DNA from 2 places in the Staphylococcus pseudintermedius genome. Region 2 is predicted to be linked to the other one. Evidence: riboswitches for the same ligand, from Rfam matches in the RefSeq annotation. Region 2 holds a riboswitch; the other holds the start of a gene.
The links. A riboswitch is a leader RNA that binds a small molecule or an ion and turns the genes downstream of it on or off. The one in region 2 is predicted to bind lysine.

Region 1: it holds a riboswitch for lysine, as region 2 does, so the genes downstream of both, P3U61_RS05420 (amino acid permease) here and P3U61_RS06785 (aspartate-semialdehyde dehydrogenase) in region 2, are expected to answer to the same signal.

What each region holds. Positions count from the first base shown of each region.
Region 1 is NZ_CP120150.1:1,147,020-1,150,454, forward strand. It holds gene thrS (threonine--tRNA ligase) at 1-1,736, shown strand, start outside; lysine riboswitch at 1,797-1,968, shown strand; gene P3U61_RS05420 (amino acid permease) at 2,104-3,435, shown strand, end outside.
Region 2 is NZ_CP120150.1:1,412,723-1,416,157, reverse strand. It holds gene P3U61_RS06790 (ABC-F family ATP-binding cassette domain-containing protein) at 1-725, shown strand, start outside; lysine riboswitch at 982-1,161, shown strand; gene P3U61_RS06785 (aspartate-semialdehyde dehydrogenase) at 1,366-2,352, shown strand; gene dapA (4-hydroxy-tetrahydrodipicolinate synthase) at 2,356-3,234, shown strand; gene dapB (4-hydroxy-tetrahydrodipicolinate reductase) at 3,231-3,435, shown strand, end outside.

The DNA of each region.
Region 1 (3,435 bases), 270 kb from region 2:
AAGCGTTAGAAGTGTTACGACATTCCACAGCGCATTTAATGGCACAAGCATTAAAGCGATTGTACGGTGATGTACATTTCGGTGTCGGCCCAGTGATTGATGGTGGCTTCTACTATGATTTCGATATGGAAGAAAAGGTTTCAAGTGATGATTTCGAGAAAATTGAAAAGACTATGAAACAAATTATTGAAGAAAATCATAAAGTCGAGCGTCAAGTTGTTTCAAGAGATGAAGCGAAGGCATTTTTTGCAAACGATCCATATAAATTGGAATTAATTGAGGCGATTCCACAAGACGAACAAGTGACATTGTACAGTCAGGGTGAATTCACTGATTTATGTCGAGGCGTACACGTCCCAAGTACATCGAAAATTAAGGCGTTCAAATTGTTATCAACTGCTGGTGCGTATTGGCGTGGTGACAGTAATAATAAAATGTTGCAACGTATTTATGGTACAGCATTTTTCGACAAGAAAGACCTAAAAGCACATCTTCAATTGTTAGAAGAGCGTAAAGAGCGTGACCACCGCCGCATCGGTAAAGAAATGGAGCTCTTCACAAACAATCAACTTGTCGGCGCAGGTTTACCTTTATGGCTACCAAATGGTGCAACAATCCGCCGTGAAATCGAACGTTATATCGTAGACAAAGAAATTAGCCTCGGCTATGACCACGTCTATACACCTGTGATGGCTAATGTCGATTTGTACAAAACATCAGGGCACTGGGATCATTACCAAGAAGACATGTTCCCGCCAATGCAACTGGATGCGGATGAAGCGATGGTACTGAGACCGATGAACTGCCCACACCATATGATGATTTATGCTAACAAGCCCCATTCATATCGTGAGTTGCCAATTCGTATTGCGGAACTTGGTACAATGCACCGTTATGAAGCAAGTGGTGCTGTATCAGGATTACAGCGTGTGCGTGGGATGACTTTAAACGATGCGCATATCTTCGTGCGACCAGACCAAATTAAAGAAGAGTTCAAGCGTGTCGTTCAAATGATTTTGGATGTATATGAAGACTTTGGTTTTGAGGATTACAAATTCCGTTTAAGTTATCGTGATAAAGCGGATAAAGAAAAATATTATGACGATGATGACATGTGGAACACTGCTGAAGCGATGTTAAAAGAAGCAGTAGATGAAATGAACTTACCGTATGAAGAAGCGATTGGTGAAGCGGCGTTCTACGGTCCTAAATTAGATGTTCAAGTGAAAACGGCGATGGGTAAAGAAGAGACATTGTCGACAGCGCAACTTGACTTCTTATTACCGAAAAAGTTCGAACTTACTTACATTGGTAAAGATGGCGAACATCATCGACCAGTCGTCATTCACCGTGGTGTGGTTTCTACGATGGAACGTTTCGTAGCCTTTTTAACAGAAGAAACAAAAGGGGCGTTCCCAACTTGGTTAGCACCACAACAAGTTGAGATTATTCCAGTTAACAACGACTTGCATTACGATTACGCACGTCAAATTCACGACGAATTAAAATCTCAAGGTGTCCGTGTGCATATTGATGACCGTAATGAAAAAATGGGTTATAAAATCCGTGAAGCGCAAATGAAGAAGATCCCATATCAACTTGTTGTCGGGGATAAAGAACTTGAAAACAATGAAGTCAATGTCCGTCAATACGGTTCAAAAGACCAAAAAACTGTTGAAAAAGATACATTCATTTGGGACTTAGTCGATGAAATTCGTTTGAAAAAACAAAGATAATGTTGATAGGTGCACGACTATCATGTATAGTAATAAATGAAACAATTTATAATACGATTTGATTGAGTTAGAGGCGCAACTTTGATGAGTAGCGGTTGGGTTGTATGATGGTACAAAGCCCCAACATGTGAAAGGTAAAGTTGCCGAAACGGAAATGGACCATCGCCATTTCTCGTTGGGCTAGTGTTCGAAAGGCGCTAGACTGTCACAAATGTGATGTGCTACCGATTCATAAATAATGAGCAGCGGTGGCATCAACATAGATGTCATCACTGCTTTTATTTTTTACTAGGTTGAATGATTTGATATTTAACGAGCTTCACACAATTTGTCTTAACCTCTAAGCAATTAGGAAAGGATTAAGAAAATGAGTAATGAAAAAACAGAAAATCAACACGCAGTTCAACGCCATCTTAAAGACCGTCATATTTCGATGATCGCGATTGGTGGTGCGATTGGAACTGGACTGTTTATGACATCTGGAGGCGCTATTCATGATGCAGGGCCTTTAGGTGCACTTTTAGGCTATGCGATAATCGGTGTGATGGTGTTCTTTTTAATGACATCACTAGGGGAAATGGCGACGTATCTACCTGTTACGGGTTCGTTTAGCACATATGCCACGCGTTTTGTCGATCCGTCTTTAGGTTTTGCTTTAGGATGGAACTATTGGTTTAACTGGGTCATTACAGTAGCGGCCGACGTTACGATTGCTGCTCAAGTCATCCAATATTGGGCCCCCTTACAATTTTTACCTGCTTGGGCATGGAGTTGTATCTTCATGGTGATTATTTTTAGCCTTAATGCCTTGTCTGTCAAAGTATATGGTGAAAGTGAATATTGGTTCGCATTCATCAAAGTGGCGACGGTGATTGTCTTTATTATTGTAGGTTTATTGACAATTTTAGGAATTATGGGCGGTCAAGCAGTGGGCTTTGATACATTTACAACTGGTGACGCACCAATCTTAGGTGACGGTTTTGGTGGTAGTTTACTCGTTGTGTTCGGCGTGTTCTTAGTCGCTGGGTTCTCGTTCCAAGGTACTGAGTTAGTGGGGATTACTGCAGGTGAGTCTGAAAATCCTCAGCGTGCCGTACCGAAAGCAATTAAGCAAGTGTTCTGGAGAATTTTACTCTTTTATATTTTAGCAATCTTCATTATCGGGATGCTTATTCCTTACAATTCTTCTGCCTTAATGGGCGGTGGGGATGACATTGCAACTTCTCCATTTACACTCGTCTTTAAAAATGCAGGACTCGCGTTTGCTGCCTCATTTATGAATGCCGTAATTTTAACATCTGTATTATCGGCGGGTAACTCTGGGATGTATGCAAGCACACGTATGCTGTATTCGATGGGGAAAGACGGACTCGCATCTAAAGCATTTAGTCGTACAAATAAAAACGGCACACCAATCTTGTCGATGTTATCTACAGCGCTGATTGTTGTGTTGATTTTTGTATTACAACATGTCAGTGGCGATGCGTACGAATATATTGTTGCAGCGAGTGGTCTGACAGGCTTTATCGCATGGGTAGGTATTGCGGTCAGTCATTATCGTTTCCGAAAAGCGTTTGCGGCACAAAATTACGATGTTCAAAAATTAAAGTATCAAGCGAAGTGGTTCCCATTTGGTCCGATTCTCGCAGCTGTGCTTTGTATTATTGTTATCATCGGACAAGATGTTGATTTTATTCAA
Region 2 (3,435 bases):
ATATTCAACCGTCTTCACGTCGTTATCCTTTCGTAAAATTTACGCCAGAACGCGAGATTGGTAATGATTTATTATTTGTTGAAAATCTTTCTAAAACAATTGACGGTGAAAAAGTGTTAGATTCATTGTCATTCACGATGAACCCAAATGACAAAGCGGTTTTAATGGGCGAAAGTGAAATCGCAAAAACAACACTACTTAAAATTTTAGCGGGCGAGATGGAACCGGATGAAGGCAGCTATAAATGGGGTGTGACAACATCACAAAGCTACTTCCCTAAAGATAACTCAGCGTATTTTGAAGGCGTTGATATGAACTTAGTCGATTGGTTAAGACAATATGCGCCAGAAAATGAACAAACTGAGACATTTTTACGTGGTTTCTTAGGACGTATGTTATTCAGTGGTGAAGAAGTGAAGAAAAAAGCAAGCGTTCTTTCCGGTGGTGAGAAAGTACGTTGTATGTTAAGTAAAATGATGCTTTCTAGTGCGAACGTATTGTTATTAGATGAGCCAACAAACCATTTAGATTTGGAAAGTATTACATCTGTCAATGAAGGTTTGAAATCATTTAAAGGGTCTATGATTTTCACATCGCATGACTTTGAGTTTATTAACACTATTGCGAATCGTGTCATTGATTTAGATGTGCCTGGTGGTTTATCGAAAGAAATTTCTTACGAGGCCTACTTAGAGGAAAAAGGTATTTTGAAATCTAAAGCATAATCATTATTTAACGGGATGATATGATGTCATCTCGTTTTTTTGAGTAAATCGGATGCATATGTAGGTCTCCCCCATTGCATATACTGACTTAAGATAATAGTCTTTTCAAACTTAATTCTACATCACGTTACTTATAAAAAGGTCAACAATTGAACCTAAAAGAATGCTGAAATTTTTGATGTATTTTAAAATTTTCAGCATTTTCTGTTTACACATGATGACTTTCTATGTATAATGGTATCCATAATAATTGAATAGTTATTGATGAGGCGCATCGATCATAAGTAGATATATTGAAGTCATGTCTGCAAACATTGTATATCGAAAGGGTGAGATGCCGAAACGAACAGTATTGCAGGTACTTGTTTGTTGGATTCTCTGGTTAAGAGCTAAGAATCTGTCATTATTGTTACAATAATGGAGTGCATCACTTGTATATAGAGTTGACAAGTTCGCACGCCGAGCTTGTTTTTTATTTATCATTTTTGAAGCGGTCTGGATATCAGTGATATTTGCCCTCTTCAACAAGTGCTCTAGTAATCAACATCAAGTGCCAATCTGTACTACCAATAGTTCAATTATTATCTAAATTTTAAGAACATTACAATATTTGTGAATTGAAAAAATGGAGTGAAGTGGAATGACAAAATTAGCAGTTGTAGGTGCAACAGGATTAGTAGGAACAAAGATTTTAGAAACACTTGATCGTAAAGGTATTGCTTTTGATGAACTCGTGCTTTTTTCTTCAGCACGTTCAGCAGGTCAAGAAGTCACGTTTCAAGGTCAGACGTATATCGTGCAAGAATTGACAGATGAAGCGACGGATGGTGATTTTGATTACGTCTTAATGAGTGCAGGTGGCGGTACGAGTGCTCATTTTGCCCCACTGTTTGAATCACACGGTGCCATCATTATTGATAATTCAAGTCAATGGCGCATGACGGAAGACGTTGACCTTGTCGTACCTGAAGTTAACGCCCCTACTTTTAAAAGAGGTATTATTGCTAACCCAAACTGTTCAACGATTCAATCGGTCGTACCACTGAAACCATTGCAAGAAAAATATGGGTTAAAACGTGTGGCATACACGACTTATCAAGCTGTATCGGGGTCAGGTATGAAAGGTAAAAAAGACTTAGAAGACGGTCCAAAAGGTGTGGCGCCTCAAGCTTATCCACATCCGATTTATAACAACGTACTACCTCATATTGATGTCTTTTTGGATGATGGTTATACAAAAGAAGAACAAAAAATGATTGACGAAACAAGAAAGATTTTAAATGAGCCGACTTTAAATGTCACAGCAACTTGTGTACGTGTACCGGTACAAGATAGTCATAGCGTTCATATGAATGTGACGTTAGACCAACCGGCAACAGTGGAAGCTATACAAGCGCTTTTTGAACAAGATGCGCGTGTTGTCCTCGTAGATAACCCAGCCAAAAATGAATATCCAATGGCGATTCATTCAACAGGTCGTGATGAAGTGTTTGTCGGACGCATTCGTAAAGACGATTCGTTAGACAATACATTCCACATTTGGGTCACTTCAGACAATTTATTAAAAGGTGCTGCGCTTAATGCAGTCCAAGTGTTAGAACAGGTACTTCAATTGAAAGGAGCATAAATTATGTCACATATTTTTGAAGGCACAGGCGTCGCTTTAATCACCCCTTTTTCGAACGGTGAAGTGGATTATGAAGCGATCAAAAGACAAGTTCATTTTTTAATCGACAATCATATTCAATCCATCGTGGTTAATGGCACGACGGCTGAAAATCCAACTTTGACAGATGAAGAAAAGGATCGTATTTTAACAACAGTAATAGAAGAAAATGCACAACGTGTCCCTATTATTGTAGGAACTGGGACGAATAACACGCAAAAATCAATTGAAGCGTCATTACGTGCAAAGGCATTAGGTGCAGATGCGATTATGCTCATCACACCGTATTACTTAAAAACGAGTCAGCGTGGTTTAGTTGCCCATTTTGAAGCCATTGCGAATGCGACAGAACTGCCTGTAGTCCTTTATAATGTGCCATCAAGAACAAACTCAACAATCGAAGTGGATACAGTCGTTCGTTTAAGTGAGAATCCATATATCGTTGCGTTAAAAGACGCGACTAATGATTTTAATTATTTAGCAGAACTTCAACAACGCTTAGATACAGACAAGTTCGCATTGTATAGTGGCAACGATGATAATATTGTGTCATATTATGAACAAGGTGGTCATGGTGTCATTTCGGTCGTTGCGAATGTCATCCCGAATGAATTCCAACAAATTTATACAAATGTGAAGGATCGAGTAGCGCGCTTTGAACCGATTGCCACCCTTCTTGATGCGATGAGTGTCGATATTAATCCTATTCCAATCAAATATTTGGCAGCGTTAGAAGGCTTTGGGCAATATGAGGTGCGATTGCCTTTAGTACCACTGAATAATGAAGAGCAACAACAGTTAAAAGCAGTTTACCATCAATTTAAAGCAGGTGTTCAGACATGAAAATTTTATTAATTGGATATGGCGCAATGAACCAACGTGTCGCGCGATTAGCTGAAGCGAACGGTCATAATATTGTAGGCGTCATTGCAGGTCGTTCAACGGCGCATGTGCCCTATCCGATTTACCAAAAAATCAGTGAAGTGACAGAGGCAGATGTTGCGATTGACTTTTCACATCCACAATTGTTACTGCCTTTACTAG